Regions from separate parts of the Pseudoalteromonas sp. SS15 genome, predicted to be linked through region 2. Evidence: predicted binding sites of a transcription regulator. Region 2 holds the regulator's gene; the other holds the start of a gene.
The links. The regulator NrdR, encoded in region 2, represses ribonucleotide reductase genes. The targets are predictions, from matches to a motif close to AAACACNANATNTNGTGTTT.
Positions count from the first base shown of each region.

Region 1 (9,922 bases), on a different contig from region 2:
CGGTTAGATCATTGAGTTCAACGACCACACCAATGACTTCATTAGCATTATTTAAAACAGGGCTCGCTGTAACATCGAGATAAACATGCTCGACATTCATTTCGAATTGAACTTGTTGAGTTTTAGCTTGCTCAATATGTTGTTCATAGTTACTCGACAATATCTGAATAATATTAGACCCAATCAGTGTTGAAGGAGGGTTGATTAAACCTTGATAGCGATTGAATAGGGCGTTTGTTTCATAATTTGCATAAATAATTTCATTATTTTCTTTGTAAAGTAAAACTGGGGAAGAGGCGTTGTCTAATGCTTGTTTAATTCGGCCGCTTTCTTCTGCTTGTAATTTTTGCTGGAGCATTTGTTGGGTCAATTGCTCATTGGCTTCACGAATGTTGGTTTGCATCTTATCGAGGGAAGTAAGTAAAGCGCCAATCTCATCTTTACTAGTTGAGTTGATGCTGTTTTCTAAATTACCGTCAGATATTTCAGTTGCAACTTGTGACGCTATTTTTATAGGGCGAGTGATCCATCGCTGAATTAACAATGCCATGATCACGATTACAATAAATGAAACAACCAGGGTGATTACAGTACTTTCAAAGATCGCAGTTTCTTTTTCATCACGCAGTCTTTTTACTGCATTGTCAACATATTTATCTATGGATTGATTGAGTTCTTTTAGCTGAGTTGCAGCTGCTCTATCTATACCTTTAACGGCTTTGTCACCTGCTTGCGTATTGTAATTCGCATTTTCAAAATCAGACAAACCAATACGATATAATTCGCCAAGCTTATTATGCTCAGTTTTAAATTTATTAAGTTGTGACCGGATAGCTTCTGGCAAATAGGCTTTAGCCATAAGCTCAGAAGTTAGGTTTTGTACAACCTTTTCTTGTTCTGTAAATTGCTTTAAATATTTATCGAATTGTTCAGGGTTTTCACCACGAATAAGAATATTTTTCCACTCTTGGACCTGAGTTTTGAAAGTATTTAAGATGAGGTTAACTTTTAATTGTGCACTTAGCTCTTCTTCTATTAGAACATCATATTCTTGTGCAATATATTTAACAGAGTTAATCGCGAACATTGCACTGAGAAGTACTAAGGCTAATCCACCAAAAACTGTGCTGAGTAACTTGGCTTTAACAGTCTTCATCTTCATTCCCTAAATTTATTTCAGTATTATGAAGACTAGTGAAATATAATATTAATTCAATGTTTTGTAAGGAATAATATAAAAAAAGGCCAATAAATTGGCCTTTTTTTAGTGTGATTACTTTAAATTTAGAAGAATGCTCTAACACCTAATTTAAAGTTTCTGCCAGGAAGCGGTGCTTGCTCTTTAATTACAGAGGTATGTACGAAGCCTAATTCATCTGTTAAGTTATCGATATTAAAATAAGCCATTACATCATTACCGGCGATATCAAAATCATACTGCATGCTGAAATCAACCAACGTATAAGCGTCTGTTTTACTCTCGTAGGCAGTAATTTTATTTTGACTTGCGTAATGGGTAACAGTTACATCTGCAACTAAATTCTCTAGTGCGTATTCGTATTTAACACCAATTTTATTACTCGGAATACGAGGTAAATAACTTGAGTCTTTTAGTTTTGCTGTGATTGAATCTGCAAATAGTTTAATCGTGTTTTCATCGTTTAGCTTATAGTGCGTATCTAACTCAAAACCATATAGCTCAGCATCTTGGCTATTGAATTGGTATACAGGTAACGCGCCTTCATGCTCATGGTCAGCTTCTTCAATACCATGTTCAGAAGAGTAAATTAAACCAGTATTTTCTTGATAATAATAGTTTTCAACATCGTTATAGAAAAAGTTCAGTGTGTAACCAAAATCACCAGTGAATTTTCTAAAGCTGATGTCAAAGTTCGTAGAAACTTCTTGTTGAATATCTTCTGGTTCGAAGTGGGCTTCACCATTTTCTAAATGATAACCAAGCCCTAACTCATAAGTACTTGTTGCTATATGCGTACCGTTAGAAAGTAGTTCGGCGGTTAAAGGTGAACGTTCAGAGTGTGACAAGTTAACAGCTATGTTTTGTCCTTCAGCATAATCATATACACCACCAATAGAGTAGCTCATATTTGTTTGGTTTAACTCATATGCAAGTAAACGTTTTTCGTCATGCTCTTCGTGCTCGTGCTCGTGCTCGTGCTCGTGCTCATCATGCTCTTCGTGTGCTTCCTCAGTGATAACACTAGAAAGTTTGTAATCTTCAATTCTAGCACCAAGCTCAAGGGTAAAGTCACCAAACTTTTTTTCTTCTAAGACATAAAGCGCATGACTTCTTGTTTCAGTAGCAGGCGTAAATGCCTCTGCACCTTGAGCTTCATAATCACTATCAGAGAAATGATAGCCAATAATGCCATGCCAACCAGCAAGTTTATGCTCAACACTGGTTCTTAATTCAGACGTTTTATTTTTGAAAGTTGTGCCTACAGCGCCGCCTTCAATTTCACTGTGTTGATAATCTGTAAAACCTGCTTTCACATTAATATTTTCAATGTAATCGTTGTGAAGTGCGTAATTTAAAAGTGCTTGCCAACGGTCTTGTTTTACCCGTGCAAAAACACTTTCTTCATTATGACCTTCGTCTTCATGAGATTCATGTTCATCTTCTTCATGGCCTTCATGCTCGTGTTCTTCGTGCTCGTGTTCTTCGTGTTCGTGGTCATGATGAGCATGGCTATGAGCTGGAATACCATAATCTGTATCAATTCTGCCAAATGAAAATCCTAAAGTCAGATGGTCATTGACATAGCTGGTACCAAAATTAACCTGTTGAGAGTCGATGAATGTATTTGGTACAGATTTTAGTAGTGCTTCCTGTTCATCGTGCTCTTCATGCTCTTCGTGTGCTTCATGTTCACCGTGCTCTTCATGGGCTTCGTGTTCATCATGATCACTATGTTCTTCATAAGAAGGATATTCAGGTGTGTCATAATCTTTACCGTTTCTTACCACACCGTCAAAATGGAAATTGAATCCATCATTACCTGTTTCGAATAATGCAGCATAAGTATTCGTTTTAGACACAGTATCGAAGCTATATCCAACAGCACCCGTTGACGACTCAATGATGTCTGTGGGAATACGGTTATCTACAACGTTTACAACTCCACCTATTGCACCAGAGCCATAAAGTAGGGTTGCTGGGCCACGTAATACCTCTATTTGTTCTGCTGATAAACTTTCGTTACTAGTCGCATGGTCAGGACCAATACGAGAAGCGTCGCTACTATCTAAGCCATTTTGCGTGATTTTTACTCTTGGACCATCTAAGCCACGAATAATTGGGCTAGAAGATACTGGCCCGAAGTAGCTCGCATTAATACCAGGCTGACCTTTAAGTGTTTCGCCTAGAGTTGGCTTAGCTTGCTTTTTCAATTCATCGCCAGATAAAACTGAAACAGGTGATGCCATTTCTAAATTGTTTTTATGAAGGGCAGAGGCATAGACAACGATACTTTCAACTGAACTAGGCTCTAAAGACACTAGTACGTTACCTTGATCTGCTTTGATATCAATTCGCTGGTCGATGTAGTTGTTTTTAGTGATGTGTAGCTGACTATCAGAATCAGTGTTGATGCTAAATTTGCCAAACCTATCAGTAATAACAGATTGCTTTTTACCATGAAGGTGGACCTTTGCACCAGATATAGGTTGTTTGTTTGAGTCAATCACTTTACCAGTGATTTGAGCGGCATATGCATTGCCTGCAGAAAGAGCTGTTAGAATTGCAGTCGCAAGTATAGAGTGTTTTTTCATCTTAGTACTTCATAAGTGTTCTCAGTTATGGTTATGGTATAACAACACTGTGCCTGCGATCAACGAATGTTATACTGTAGCTTTGTTGAATTATCGCATTTTTGACCTAAAGTTTGTTTATTAGGGATAGGAGCATCTGATGAGCAAACCTTTTGTATTTAAAGCAAGGTTAAAAGTGGCGGATCTTTTTCACCATGCAAATCATATTGAAGTGTTTACAACTGCTGTTGCAAAAAGAGAAACTCTAGAGCACTTTCTACTTAGGATATTAGGGTTTTGTGCACTTTCCTATAACCAACGTACTTTTTTGAATCAAAAGTCAGATAAATCGTATCCGGATGTTTGGTGTGAAAACGATGAGCAAGAGATTGTTATAGCATTATATGTATCAGAGTTAGACATAAGCGAAATCAACAGGCTATGTAAACTTTACGATAAACTTTTGATTTTAACTATCGACGGTGAGGGCTGGTACGAAGAAGTATCACCACACTTAATACAGCATCACAATATTAGTATTTTCACCCTTAAAGCAAGCTTCATAGAAGAACTAAAAACAAACCTAACCAATAGTATGCACTGGAATATTCTAATTGAACAGAATTCGATGAGTGTGAGTGATAAGTCAGGTTACTACCAAACAGAAGTAAAACAACTTTTTTAAAACTAGAGTAATGTGATTGAAATATCAGTTAAAGGTTTAGAGCAACACATTAATACTTCACCATCTCTTACAAATGCTAACGGCTCTTGGTTGTAAATCACTTCACCTGAGTTAAGTTTGGCTCTACATGCACCACAAAAGCCTTCTCTACATTGATAAGTGACTTCGATATTTGCTTTTTCGAGTGCATCAAGTATGGAAGGGCACTGAGCCGCAAATGTAAGCGGCTCAGAATGTTCTTCAATAGATATTTTGGAACTAGGTTTCGAGTTCATTATAAATCGAAATCACCGAAGTCAGATGCATCGACCTGAGAGTCGATTTGGCCGACTAGGTAAGAGCTGATCTCAGCTTCTTGCGGAGCAACTTGAACGTTGTCTGATACTAACCAGGCATTGATCCAAGGGATTGGGTTACTCTTCGTTTCAAAGATAGGCTTTAAACCAACAGCTGACATACGAGTGTTCGTAATGTATTCAACATATTGGCAAAGAATGTCTTTGTTTAAACCAATCATGGAACCGTCTTTAAACAGATATTCAGCCCATTCTTTCTCTTGCTGTGCAGCTTCTTCGAACATACGAATTGCTTCGGCTTCACATTGCGCAGCAACAATAGACATCTCAGGATCGTCTTTACCTTCTTGCATAATATTTAGAATATGCTGAGTACCAGAAAGGTGAAGGGCTTCGTCACGGGCGATAAGCTTGATGATTTTTGCGTTACCTTCCATCAGTTCACGCTCTGCAAAAGCAAATGAACAAGCGAAGCTGACATAGAAGCGGATAGCTTCTAAAATGTTTACAGACATGATGCAAAGATAAAGCAGTTTCTTAAGTTCAAATAAGTTAATTCGAACTTCTTCGCCATTAATGACATGCTTGCCTTCACCGTAAAGGTTATAAATAGAAACCTTTTCGATTAATTCGTCATAATACTTAGTAACCGCGTCAGCACGCTCATTGATTTTATCGTTGCTTACGATGTCGTCAAAGATAACTTCAGGTGACTGCGTGACGTTACGAATAATATGTGTATATGAACGGCTGTGAATTGTTTCACTGAACGCCCAAGTTTCAATCCAAGTTTCAAGCTCAGGGATTGAAACGATAGGTAATAATGCAACGTTTGGCGAACGGCCTTGAACACTATCAAGCAATGTTTGATATTTCAAGTTGCTTAAGAAAATGTGCTTTTCATGTTCAGGCAACGCTTGGAAATCTAAGCGGTCTTTAGACACATCAACTTCTTCTGGACGCCAGAAAAACGAAAGCTGCTTTTCAATTAACTTTTCAAAAATAGGGTATTTCTGCTGGTCATAACGTGACACGTTTACAGTTTGACCAAAAAACATTGGTTCTTTTAACTGGTCGTTATGATTTCTGCTAAATGTAGAATAAGACATATTTAATAATACTCGATAACGCAAAAAAATGAGTAAGCACACTGCTTACTCACGTCTTAATTAAATTTTACACGCGCCGCCTTCGCAGCCATCATCTTCAATTTCTGGTTTTAATTCGTCTTGAGAGTCTGACGCACCATCACGTGTATTGTGATAATAAAGTGTCTTAACACCCAACTTATAAGCAGTAAGCAGGTCTTTAAGAAGCAACTTCATTGGTACTTTACCACCTTCAAAGCGGCTTGGATCATAATTTGTGTTTGCAGAGATAGTTTGGTCTATAAACTTCTGCATAATACCAACAAGACCAAGGTAACCGTCATTCGATGGGATGTCCCAAAGTAGCTCATATTGATCTTTTAGCTTTTCATACTCAGGCACTACCTGCTTCAAGATACCATCTTTACTTGCCTTAACACTGATATGGCCACGAGGTGGCTCAATACCATTTGTCGCATTTGAGATCTGTGAAGAGGTCTCTGATGGCATCAGAGCAGATACTGTCGAGTTACGCATACCGTGCTCTTGAATGCTTGCGCGTAGCGCATCCCAATCAAGACGAAGTTCTTCGCTACAAATGTTATCTAGGTCACGCTTGTATGTATCAATCGGCATAATACCTTTTGAATACGTTGTCTCATTGAACTTAGGACATGCACCACGCTCTTTCGCTAGTTCATTTGAAGCTTTCATTAGATAGTATTGAATCGCTTCAAATGTGCGGTGTGTTAGGTTATTTGCACTGCCATCAGAGTATTTTACGCCATTTTTCGCAAGATAATAAGCATAGTTAATTACACCAATACCTAGCGTACGACGACCCATAGTTGCAGTGTGAGCAGCAGGAACAGGGTAGTCTTGGAAATCTAATAGATTATCCAGTGCACGAACGGCAAGCTCGGCTAACTCTTCAAGTTCATCTAGAGATTCGATTGCGCCAAGGTTAAATGCTGATAGCGTACACAGCGCGATTTCACCTTCTGGGTCATTAATATGTGAAAGCGGCTTTGTCGGCAACGCAATTTCAAGACATAAGTTAGACTGACGAATAGGTGCAACTTTTGAATCAAACGGACTATGTGTATTACAGTGGTCAACGTTTTGTAAGTAAACGCGGCCTGTACTCGCACGCTCTTGCGCAAACATAGAGAATAATTCAATCGCTTTAATGCGCTTTTTACGAATAGACTCATCTTGCTCGTACTGCGTATATAAACGCTCGAACTCTTCTTGATCTTCAAAGAATGCATCATAAAGACCTGGCACATCAGACGGGCTGAATAGTGTGATGTAGTCGTCTTTGATAAGGCGAGCGTACATCGTTTTGTTGAACTGCACACCGTAATCTAGGTGACGAACACGGTTTTCTTCAACGCCACGGTTGTTTTTAAGTACCAGTAGGTTTTCTACTTCTAAATGCCAAAGCGGGTAGAATAAGGTCGCTGCACCACCGCGCACACCACCTTGGGAACAACTTTTAACAGCCGTTTGGAAATGCTTATAAAATGGAATACAACCTGTGTGGTAAGCTTCACCGTTACGAATTGGGCTGCCTAACGCGCGAATACGACCCGCATTAATACCGATACCAGCACGTTGGCTAACGTATTTAACGATAGCTGATGAAGTCGCATTGATTGAGTCTAAGCTATCACCCGTTTCAATTAATACACAAGAGCTGAATTGACGTGTTGGTGTACGAACACCAGCCATGATAGGTGTAGGTAATGAAATCTTGAATAAAGAAACCGCATCATAGAAACGTTTGATGTAATCAAGACGAGTTTCTTTAGGGTAATCAGAGAATAAACTTGCAGCAACAAGAATGTATAAAAACTGAGCGCTCTCATAGATTTCGCCAGTTACACGGTTTTGTACAAGGTACTTACCTTCTAACTGTTTCACAGCTGCATAGCTAAAGTTTAAGTCGCGGCTATGATCTAAGTAGTTATCAAGCTCGTCAATTTCTTGCTCGGTGTAATCGATAAGAAGGTGTTGATCATAACGCTTTTGTTCAACCAGCTTTGTAATGTGATCGTATAAACGTGGCGGCTCAAACTGGCCATATGCTTTTTTGCGTAAGTGGAAAATAGCTAAACGCGCAGCAAGGTACTGGTAATCTGGAGAGTCTTTATCGATCAAATCGGCAGCAGCTTTAATGATAGTTTCATGAATATCTTCAGTACGGATCCCATCATAAAATTGAATGTGTGACTTTAATTCAACCTGAGAAACTGAAACATTATCTAGGCCTTCTGCAGCCCAAGTAATGACGCGGTGAATTTTATCGAGATCGAGCGGCTCTTTGCGGCCGTTTCTTTTACTGACAGATAACTGTTGGTTCATAGCTGTGCCTGTAATCCTTCGGATTGAATATTTAAAAAATAATTGGCGAAAAATAGCTCAGGTTTTGACCACTATATATGGTGGTTCTTCTGATTGGGATCACAAGATAGTGGGGTTCAATTTAATTTGCAATAGCAAGGTAAATGCACAAATGTGGATAAGTTTGGGATAAATAAAAAGTGTTAGTAACTATTAACCTTTTGAGGTTTGACGCAAGTAACCTCAGCAGGAAATCAATAAAAATGATGCGATTTTTAAAGAAAATAAAAAAATTTTTAGAGTGTTTTCTTAATGAGCAGCTTGTGGCGATGAAAGAGCCAAAACACTAGATATAGTGTTCTGGCGTAAATATGAGCACTAGATATGGTCTAGTACTAAAAGTGGGTTAGTTAAATTTAGATCTGCTTGCCAACTGTAGGCGTCTTCAAGACTAGGGATGTATCCCCATAACGCACAGGCAGAAGTCATACCAGCCGCTTTTGCTGCTTGAATATCTCGTTGTGCATCACCGACATAAAGGCATTCGGATGAGCTAGTGCCTAATTGTTCCGCTGCATATAATAATGGTTTAGGTGAAGGCTTAGCTTCATCTAATGTGTCTCCACAAACAATAACTTCAATTTCTTTAAGTGCTGAAATTTGTCCAACAAGAGGTAAAGTCAGGAATGTGGGCTTATTTGTCATGATAGCGACTTTTATATCATCATCATGCAAAGACTGAATTAATTCTGGTACACCGTCAAAGCAACTAGTATGCACTGCAATATTGGCTTCATAACGATCAAGTACATCTTGTCTTAAGCGAGCTAAATCAAATTCAGCGAGCCTACTACCAAAGCCAACTTCTAAAAGTGCTTTTACGCCGTCAGAAATAGCAGGGCTATATACTTCTCGAGATACAGCAGCAAGGCCATTTATTTCAAGAACGTGGTTTAAAGCTGCCCCCAAGTCGTCAGTGGTGTCGAGTAGGGTGCCATCTAAATCGAATATGACAGCCTTCATTAATCAAGTTTCTCGAAATGTAGTAAGTAATTCACACTGACATCATCAGTCAAGGTGAATGTTTTATTGATTGGGTTGTAATTGATCCCCGCACTGGCGCGAACTTTAAGACCTGCTTTTTCAGCCCAGCCGATTAAAACAGAAGGGCGAATAAACTTATCGTGCTCATGTGTACCCTCAGGTACCATTTTTAGAATTTTTTCAGCACCGACGATAGCAAGCAAATACGCTTTAATGGTTTTGTTTAACGTTGAAAAGAACACACTTGCGCCAGGCTTTGCCATTTGTGCAGCAGCTTGAATAATAGATTCAGGATCTGGGACGTGCTCAAGCATTTCCATGCATGTTACTACATCAAATTTCTCAGTATTGTTTGCGGCAAATTCTTCTGCGGGTACTTTTATATAGTCAACTTTTACACCCACTTCTAAAGCGTGCAGTTTGGCAACATTGAGTGGCTCTTGGCCTAAGTCTATACCGGTCGCTTTGGCTCCAAGTTTCGCCATGCTTTCAGTTAAAATACCGCCACCACAGCCGATATCGACAACTTGTTTATTAAATAAACCATTAGATTTGTCATTAATAAAATCGAGACGTAACGGATTAATATCATGAAGGGGTTTAAATTCTCCTTCTGTATCCCACCATCTTTCTGCGATGCTCTCAAATTTCGCAATTTCTTGTGGATCTACATTCTGATGCTCGGTCATAAA
Region 1 is NZ_JBMMUD010000001.1:117,676-127,597, forward strand. It holds gene AAEU28_RS00510 (methyl-accepting chemotaxis protein) at 1-1,156, opposite strand, end outside; gene AAEU28_RS00515 (TonB-dependent receptor) at 1,285-3,792, opposite strand; gene AAEU28_RS00520 (YaeQ family protein) at 3,932-4,456, shown strand; gene yfaE (class I ribonucleotide reductase maintenance protein YfaE) at 4,459-4,731, opposite strand; gene nrdB (class Ia ribonucleoside-diphosphate reductase subunit beta) at 4,731-5,861, opposite strand; gene nrdA (class 1a ribonucleoside-diphosphate reductase subunit alpha) at 5,922-8,207, opposite strand; gene AAEU28_RS00540 (HAD family hydrolase) at 8,565-9,209, opposite strand; gene ubiG (bifunctional 2-polyprenyl-6-hydroxyphenol methylase/3-demethylubiquinol 3-O-methyltransferase UbiG) at 9,209-9,919, opposite strand.
Region 1: nrdA (class 1a ribonucleoside-diphosphate reductase subunit alpha) is a predicted target of NrdR. The motif match lies at 8,274-8,293, and genes of this name have one in related genera.

Region 2 (9,922 bases):
CAGTGCCTAGTTCACTTTCGTGAACATGTTGCGCCAAGTATGCAGCCGGTTTATCTAGAGCTTGAAAAGCGGTTACCAATTGGTTCAGGTCTAGGCTCGAGCGCGTGCTCTGTGGTAGCGACTTTTGCTGCATTAAATGAGTTCGCACAAACGAAATTAAGCCAAATCGAGATGATTGAATTGATGGCTGATTTTGAAGCGAAAGTCAGTGGTGCACGTCACTATGACAACATCACGCCTTGTTATTTAGGCGGTTTACAATTAACTGCTGATCTTGTGCCTAACAAAGCTTTATCTGTGCCAGTTAACTCTGACTGGTATTATGTCGCGGCATACCCAGGTTTTGCATTGAATACAGCAAAAGCGCGTGCAGTATTACCAAAACAAAGAAGCAGCTCCGAAGCCATTGAATTTGCGCAGCGTTTGTCGAGCTTTTGCCTTCTTATGCAAACTGAGCAATTCGATTTAGCGCTCTCTCTGATGAAAGATGATATGGCAGAGCCTTATCGCCGCTCTTTAATCGCTGGGTTTGAACAAGCTAAAACAGCGCTACCTGAACTTGGCGCTGAGCTGGTAAGTATTTCAGGCGCAGGTCCCACACTCTTTACGATTTGTAAAACCAAACAAGCGGCAGAGCAATGCCAAGCCTGGTTAAACGAACACTATATTAATGAACACGGTTTTAGTCATATTTGTAAGTTAGACCAGCAAGGCACGCGTGCCATTTCACAAGGAGAATAATCAATGCAACTTGTAAACTTAAAAGGTGCCACGCAGCAAGTGTCTTTCACTACGGCAGTTAAAACAGGTCTTGGCCGTAATCAAGGTGTGTTTTTTCCAGAGCAACTGAGCAAATTAGAAAATATCGATGCTTTACTTGAAAAGCCATTCGTTGAAAGAAGCGTCGAAGTATTGAGCCACTTAATTGGTGATGAACTGCCAAAAGATACGTTAGCCGAAATGGTCGCACGAGCTTTTAACTTTCCGGCGCCGCTTAAGCAAATTGGCGACAAGCAATATTGCCTAGAGTTGTTCCATGGCCCAACCTTGGCGTTTAAAGATTTTGGCGGACGCTTTATGGCTGAATGTATTGGTTTATTTAATCAAGGTGAGCGTGTCACAATTTTAACTGCGACCAGTGGTGACACAGGTGCAGCGGTAGCACATGCTTTCTATAACAAGCCAAATGTTGATGTAGTTATACTTTATCCAGAAGGTAAGATCTCGCTCGCCCAACAAAAGCTCTTCACGACGTTAGGCGGGAATATTCATTGCTATGCGGTTGAAGGCAGCTTTGATGATTGCCAAGCGTTGGTTAAGCAGGCGTTTTTAGATGATGAAATGAAAGAAAAGCTGGGTTTAAACTCTGCTAACTCTATCAATATCAGCCGTCTAGTTGCACAAGTATGTTATTACTTTGAAGCAATCGCACAATTACCTGCAGAGCAAAGGGGTAAAGTGCATGTTTCTGTACCAAGTGGTAACTTTGGCAATGTGTGTGCAGCTATGATAGCCGCAGCGCTGGGTTTACCTATTGCAAACTTGTCTGCAACCACCAATCAAAATGACACTGTACCACGTTACATGACATCAGGTGAGTGGTCGCCAAATGCCACATTAGAGTCGTTATCTAATGCAATGGATGTGAGTAAACCTAATAATTGGCCTCGCGTTGAAACAATGCTAGAACGTGGTGATTTCGATAAACATGAGTTTTATTCAAGAAGCGTCTCAGAAAGTCGCACGCAAGTGGTAATGAAAGAGATTGCTGCAACGGGTTACGTGATGGAGCCGCATACCGCCATTGCACTTGAAGGTCTGACTTTAGATAAAGCTGAAGATGCTGTGGGGATCTGTTTAGCTACGGCGCACCCTGCAAAGTTTAAATCTTCAGTAGAAGAAGTGCTTGAGCAAGAGATTGCAATGCCTAGCGTGTTACAAGATGCCTTAGATAAAAAGTGTTTAGCTGAGCCAATGCAAGCCGATTATACACAATTGAAAGCGGCTGTTTTTGCTAAATTACTGTAATTATTAATCGCCAAGGGTGAGCCTTTGTAGACTTAAAAAGTTGACCAAACTCACCCTATATAAATAACGCTTATTTATTCCCTTCTTATTTATTTGTTTTTTTAATGTTTAAATAAAAAAATATCATTACATAAACACTGTGAAATAAATTCAATCCCTGTTTAAATATGCTCAAGCCGAAATTATAGGCATCGGACGCATAACTGCGTACAATACAGCTTTTACTACCCTAAACGTGTACCTAGGAGACCCCATGTTAGAACGTAACATGAACATTGCAGATTTTGACCCTGAATTAGCAAATGCGATTGCACTTGAAACGACTCGTCAAGAAGAGCACATCGAGCTTATCGCTTCTGAAAACTACTGTAGCCCACGTGTTTTAGAAGCTCAGGGTTCTCAATTAACTAACAAATATGCTGAAGGTTACCCAGGTAAGCGTTACTACGGCGGTTGTGAGCACGTTGACGTTGTTGAGCAGCTGGCTATTGACCGTGCTAACGAGCTTTTCGGTTCAACTTATGCAAACGTACAACCACACGCTGGTTCACAAGCAAACGCGGCAGTATTCCAAGCGCTTCTTCAGCCACATGACACTGTATTAGGTATGAGCCTTGCACATGGTGGTCACTTAACACACGGTTCTCACGTAAACTTCTCTGGTAAAACGTACAACGCTATCCAGTACGGCCTTAACGAAGAAACGGGTGAGATCGATTACGCACAGGTTGAAGCATTAGCACTTGAGCACAAGCCAAAAATGATCATCGGTGGTTTCTCAGCATACTCAGGTATCGTTGATTGGGCTAAATTCCGTGAAATCGCAGATAAAGTAGGTGCTTACCTATTAGTTGATATGGCACACGTTGCAGGTCTTGTTGCTGCTGGTGTTTACCCAAGCCCAGTACCTCACGCACACGTTGTAACGACTACGACGCACAAAACTCTAGCGGGTCCTCGTGGTGGTCTTATCATCTCAGCTTGTGATGATGAAGAGATCTACAAGAAGCTAAACAGCGCAGTATTCCCTGGTGGTCAAGGTGGTCCTCTATGTCACGTTATCGCTGGTAAAGCGGTAGCTTTCAAAGAAGCACTACAGCCAGAGTTCAAAACTTACCAAGAGCAAGTTGTTAAGAATGCACAGGCAATGGTTGCTGTTCTTCAAGAGCGTGGTTATAAAGTTGTTTCTGGTAAAACAGACAACCACTTATTCTTATTAGACCTAATCGACAAAGACATCACAGGTAAAGATGCTGATGCGGCACTTGGTCGTGCAAACATCACTGTGAACAAGAACTCAGTACCAAACGACCCACGCTCACCATTTGTAACGTCTGGTCTTCGTATTGGTTCTCCTGCTATCACGCGTCGTGGCTTCAAAGAAGCTGAGTCAGCAGAGCTTGCAGGTTGGATCTGTGACGTACTAGACAACATCAACGATGAGTCAGTACAAGCAGAAGTAAAAGAGAAAGTAAAAGCTATCTGCGCTAAATTACCAGTTTACGCGTAATTTCGCTCACAAAATCAAAGAATTTTGTTATGATTAAGGCCGCATTTGCGGCCTTTTTTATATTTTTCACAAGTGATTATCTATGCATTGTCCATTTTGCACCGCTAAAGAAACAAAAGTCATTGATTCCCGTTTAGTCGGCTCAGGCCATCAAGTCCGTCGCCGCAGAGAATGTGTGTTATGTCATGAGCGCTTTACGACGTTTGAAGGTGCTGAATTAGTCATGCCGCGGGTAATTAAACAAGATGGTTCTCGAGAGCCATTCAATGAAGACAAATTACTAAATGGTCTGCACCGTGCATTAGAGAAACGTCCAGTTAGCACTGAGCAAATTGAAGAAGTCGTACATCAAATTAAATCGCAAATTCGTGCTACGGGTGAGCGTGAAGTGGCAAGCCATATGATTGGTGAATGCATTATGGAAGCGCTGAAAAAGCTCGATAAAGTGGCCTATGTCCGCTTTGCTTCCGTATACCGCTCATTTGAAGATATTAGAGAGTTTGGCGAGGAAATCGCGAGGCTTGGAGATTGATGTTTAGCGAGCAAGATAAAGAGTTTATGCAGCAGGCCATCGCACTTGCTGCAAAAGGCCGTTTTACCACCTCACCTAACCCTAATGTGGGCTGTGTCATCGTAAAAGATGGCAATATTGTCGGTCATGGCTATCACCAAAAAGCCGGTGAAGGTCATGCCGAAGTACACGCATTAAAGATGGCTGGAGACAAGGCAAGAGGTTCAACCGCCTATGTCACCTTAGAGCCATGTAGCCATTATGGTAGAACACCGCCTTGTGCTAAAGGTTTAATTGACGCTGGCGTTAGCCGCGTTGTTGCCGCCATGGTCGATCCTAACCCAGAAGTCGCAGGTCGCGGCTTACTTATGTTAGAAGAGGCAGGAATTGAAACTGCAGCAGGTTTATTTGAGCAAGCTGCAAGAGCACTGAATCCAGGTTTTTTAACTCGCATGGAAACGGGCTTGCCATATATCAGTTGTAAACTGGCAGCGAGTTTAGATGGTAAAACCGCATTAAAAAATGGTGAGAGTAAGTGGATCACCTCAAGTGCAGCTCGTCAAGATGTGCAGTTGTTACGTGCTGAGCACTGCGCCGTGTTATCGGGGGCTGATACTGTGCTGTTTGATGATGCTAAATTGAACGTACGACTTTCGGCAGAGCAGCTTGAGCTTGCGGAAGGGTTGTTGGTTCGCCAGCCTATTCGAGTGATCATCGATTCTCAAAATCGTTTGTCTCCAGACTTAGCATTATTCTCAATTAATAGTCCTATTATAATTTTAAGAACAAAAGCAGATACAACGCACCAGTGGCCAGAGCATGTCACAGAGCTGGTGGTTGACTCTATAAATGGTAAGGTTGATATCAAAAAAGCGTTAAAGCAATTAACTGCGCATGGTATCAACAGTGTATTCGTTGAAGCAGGCGCGACGCTTGCTGGTAAGTTTCACGAATTAAATCTTATCGATAATTATATTCTTTATTTAGCACCTAAAATTATGGGTCAAGACGCGCGAGGTTTATTTAACGTGCCAGAGTTGACGCAGATGGCAGATGTACAGAGCCTTCAATGGCACGATATTAAGCAAGTTGGCGATGATATTCGTTTAACAGCACGCAAAGTAGCGCAAAAAGGTTAAGTTTTATGTTTACAGGTATCATTGAAGCAACCGGTAAGTTGACTGAGTTGACACAAAATCAAGGCGACCTAACGGTTCGTGTAAGTAGCCCAAATTTAGACATGGGCGACGTACAGTTAGGCGATAGCATTGCCACAAATGGTGTGTGTTTAACGGTTGTTGAAAAATTTTCTGATGGTTTTCGTGCCGATGTTTCAAATGAGACCTTGAAATTGACGCAATTTGCTCAATATAAGCTAGGGCAAACAGTTAATTTAGAAAAAGCATTACAGCCTATTTCTCGTTTAGGTGGTCATTTAGTCTCAGGCCACATTGATGGCATTGCGACAGTCGTGGCGATTTCACCTAATGCCCGCGCAACCGAATATTGGTTAGAAGCGCCCAGTGAGCTGATGAAATATATTCCATATAAAGGCTCAGTAGCCATCGATGGTATCAGCTTAACTGTAAATGAAATTAAAGACTGTCAGTTTAAGCTGACAATTGTGCCGCATACAGCACAAGAGACAACCATTGCTGAATTTAAAGTGGGCAGTAAAATTAACTTAGAAGTGGATCAAATTGCACGTTATTTGGAACGCTTAGTACTTGGAGCTCAAGAGCCTGCACAAAGCTCTACTCTCACAATTAACTTATTGGCAAACGCAGGCTTTATTAAGTAGCGAATTAATTAAACAGGTAAATTATGAACTTGAACAGCGCACAAGAGATCATCGAAGACATTAAAGCCGGTAAAATGGTTATCTTGATGGATGATGAAGACCGAGAAAATGAAGGTGACTTAATCATCGCAGCCGAGCATATTTCAGCGGACGCCATAAACTTCATGGCAACCCACGGCCGTGGTTTAATTTGTTTAACTATGACTCAAGAGCGTTGTCAGCAGCTTGATTTGCCATTAATGGTGAGAAATAACGGCGCGCAATTCTCAACTAACTTTACGATGTCTATTGAAGCAGCAAAAGGTGTAACTACCGGTATTTCTGCCGCTGACCGTGCGCGTACAGTACAGGCAGCTGTTGCTAAAGGTGCAGTGCCAACAGACATCGTGCAGCCAGGTCATATCTTCCCAATTATGGCACAACCTGGTGGGGTATTAACGCGTGCTGGTCATACAGAAGCTGGCTGTGATTTAGCGCGTTTAGCAGGTTTAGAACCCGCTTCGGTGATTGTTGAGATCTTAAACCCTGACGGTACTATGGCTCGCCGCCCTCAGTTAGAAGTGTTTGCTAAAGAGCATGGTTTAAAAATTGGTACTATCGCCGATTTAATTGAATACCGTAACTTAAACGAAACGACCATAGAAAAAGTTGCGCAGTGTAAATTGCCAACTGAATATGGTGAATTCGATTTAGTTACTTATAAAGACACCATTGATAACCAGCTTCATTATGCTTTACTAAAAGGTGAAGTTTCAGAGTGTGATGCAACGCTCGTGCGTGTTCACTTACAAAGCACTTTCAATGATGTATTGCTATCAGACAGAGGCGCTGATAGAAGCTGGAGTTTACACGGTGCGATGAAGCACATCAGCGAAAATAATGGTGTGCTGGTTATTCTGGGTAAACAGGAACAACCTGAAGACATCGAGCACATGGTAAAAGCATTTGCTGCTCAAGATGCAGGCGAAACTGTGAATCAGCGTAAATTCCAAGGTACGTCTCGTACCGTTGGTGTTGGCTCGCAGATCTTAGCTGATTTAGGCATTCAAAAAATGCGCCTAATGAGTATGCCGAAAAAATATCATGCACTTTCAGGTTTCCACCTAGAAGTGGTTGAATACGTAGAGCCTAAATAATTGAATGAAAAAGCCCGTTGATGACAGCGGGTTTTGTTATTTGGGGTTAACCAAAACTGTGCTATTATGCGCGCCAATTTGGCAATTGCTTATTGCGTACTCGGCGCACTTTGATTGCAAAGTACGAAACATTAAGAAGATTAGGACCATCTAATGAAGATTATTGAAGGTAACAAATACGCTCCTGGCAAAAAATTTGCCATTGTTATTTCACGTTTTAATGATTTTATCGGTAGCAGCTTACTTGAAGGTGCTGTTGACGAGCTAAAGCGTGTTGGTGGTGTTAAAGAAGAAGACATCACTGTGGTATATGTACCAGGTGCCGTTGAGTTACCATTAGCAGCTAAGCGTTTAGCGATGAAGAAAGAGCATGATGCAATCATTGCATTAGGCGTTATCATCCGTGGTGGTACACCACATTTCGACCTAGTTGCTAACGAGTCTAATAAAGGACTTGCAAGCGTTTCATTAGACTATGATATTCCGGTAGCATTTGGTGTATTAACCACGGAAAGCATTGAGCAAGCCATTGAACGTGCGGGCACTAAGATGGGCAACAAAGGCGGCGAAGCAGCCCTTGGTGCACTAGAAATGGTGAACGTGCTAGAGCAAATTTAAGAGGATCCTCAGTGAAACCAGCAGCAAGACGTAAAGCACGTATATTAGCGCTTCAAGCCGTATACTCTTGGCAATTAAGTGGCAACCCGATTGCCGATATTGAGCAACAAATGTTGATCGAGAATGATGTATCTAAAGTAGACGTAGAATACTTTAAAGATCTTGCTCGCGGTGTTGCAGTAAACGTAAAACAATTAGATGAGCTTGTTAAGCCACATCTTTCTCGCCCATTTGAAGACTTAGATGAAGTTGAGCGTGCAGTTTTACGTTTAAGTGCATACGAACTTAAGTTCCGTGAAGATGTACCTTACAAAGTAGCAATCAATGAAGGCATTGAGCTTGCGAAAATCTTTGGTGCAGAAGACAGCCATAAGTTTGTGAACGGTGTTTTAGACAAAGCAGTTAAAGCAGTTCGCAAATAAAGGCAAACAATTTGGAGAGCCGGCTTAGGCCGGCTTTTTTATGTATGAAGGAATTTGAGTTAATCAATCGATTTTTCACCGGCCGTGGCATTACTCGACGTGATGTAGACTTAGGCATAGGTGATGATTGTGCCCTAGTTACTATCCCTGAAGGCTGCCAATTAGCGGTCACCACAGATACGCTGGTTGAAGGCGTTCATTTCTTTTCTGATATTTCACCCAAAGCCTTAGGACACCGAATTTTAGCGGTAAACTTAAGTGATTTAGCTGCAATGGGGGCAGAGCCTGCTTGGATATCAATAGGCTTAACGCTACCTAATGTTGATGAAACCTGGCTAGAACAGTTCACGGAAGGTATGCACGATATTGCTGAATACTATAACGTGCAACTAATTGGTGGTGACACCACGCAAGGTCCATTAACGATTACCGTGTGCGCTAAAGGTATCGTGCCAAAAGGCAAAGCACTGACACGCAGTGGCGCAAAAGTGGGCGACTGGCTGTATGTAACGGGCGACCTTGGTGATGCCGCTTTAGCAATTGAAGCGCGTAAACAGGGCTGGGAGCTAAGTGAAGCGCACCGAGCTTATGTGCAGAAAAAGTTTGATTATCCAGCCCCCCAAGTCGCAGCAGGCCAGGTTTTACGTGGTTTGGCGAATTCAGCCATTGATATTTCTGACGGTTTGCTGGCTGATTTGAATCATATCCTGACGCACTCAGGTGTTGGTGCGACTATTCATGCTGATAAAGTACCACTTTCAAATGCGCTTAAAAACTTGCCAGATGAAGAAGTACGTTTAATGCTGGCAATGGCCTATGGCGATGATTATCAGCTGTTGTTTACAGTGCCTGATAGTAATAGAGTAGCAGTAGAAAAGCGCTTGGCAGAATATGGGGTGACACCTACCTGTATCGGGCAAATTAACGCAAATGCTGGCGATGTATCGCTACTTTATAAAGATAAACCTTGGCCATTTCCCGCAACTGGCTTTGAACATTTTAGTTAGGAGTCAGTTTGGCTAAGCAGTACAAGTTTGATATTCGTAAACCTCACCAATTCTTTGGTTTGGGTTTTGGTTTAGGTCTCGCCCCGTTTGCCCCAGGCACATTTGGTACCTTAGGTGCGTTACCGCTTATTTTCATTACAGCTAGTTACCCATTATGGCTGCAATGTGTTTTTGCAGTTGTGATTAGTGTATTTGGTATTTGGGTGTGTGGACAAACGGCTAAAGATGTTCAAGTTCATGATCATCCAGCAATTGTTTGGGATGAAGTAGCTGGCTTTTACATTACCATGATAGGCGCAGCATTATCTTGGAAAGCGCTTCTAGTTGGCTTTTTATTATTCCGATTTTTCGATATTGCCAAACCAGGTCCAATCAGAATGTTAGACAAAAAGCTGCATGGTGGCTTTGGGATCATGGCGGATGACATTTTAGCGGGTATTTTTTCGTTGCTTTGTGTACAAGCTTTGTTTAAAACTGGTTTCTTAGTAGCTTAATCAATAAAAGATTGTGAGTGTATGATCAAAAAAACCTTGCTAGTGTCTTGGCTGTTTATACTGATGAGTTTTTCAGTCTCGGCTGCCATCAATGACTATATTGTGAAGCAATGGAATGTACAAAATGGCTTACCCTCACAATCAATTAAAAGTTTGATTCAAGACCAGCAGGGTTATGTATGGCTTGGCACTCAATTTGGCCTCAGTCGATTTGATGGCTATCAATTTCGAAATTTTACAACACAAAACACGCAATTCTTACAAACCAATGCCATTCATAAGTTACTGTTAGATAGACATGGTAAGTTATGGATAGGTACCAAGCGCGGTCTTCATCGCTTAAATCCCCACACGCTTGATGTTCAGTCATTTAATATCAAAGGACCTATTCTCGA
Region 2 is NZ_JBMMUD010000002.1:373,786-383,707, reverse strand. It holds gene thrB (homoserine kinase) at 1-741, shown strand, start outside; gene thrC (threonine synthase) at 745-2,028, shown strand; gene glyA (serine hydroxymethyltransferase) at 2,282-3,538, shown strand; gene nrdR (transcriptional regulator NrdR) at 3,621-4,070, shown strand; gene ribD (bifunctional diaminohydroxyphosphoribosylaminopyrimidine deaminase/5-amino-6-(5-phosphoribosylamino)uracil reductase RibD) at 4,070-5,188, shown strand; gene AAEU28_RS05995 (riboflavin synthase) at 5,194-5,850, shown strand; gene ribBA (bifunctional 3,4-dihydroxy-2-butanone-4-phosphate synthase/GTP cyclohydrolase II) at 5,874-6,986, shown strand; gene ribE (6,7-dimethyl-8-ribityllumazine synthase) at 7,140-7,604, shown strand; gene nusB (transcription antitermination factor NusB) at 7,616-8,026, shown strand; gene thiL (thiamine-phosphate kinase) at 8,071-9,033, shown strand; gene AAEU28_RS05970 (phosphatidylglycerophosphatase A) at 9,042-9,527, shown strand; gene AAEU28_RS05965 (diguanylate cyclase domain-containing protein) at 9,552-9,922, shown strand, end outside.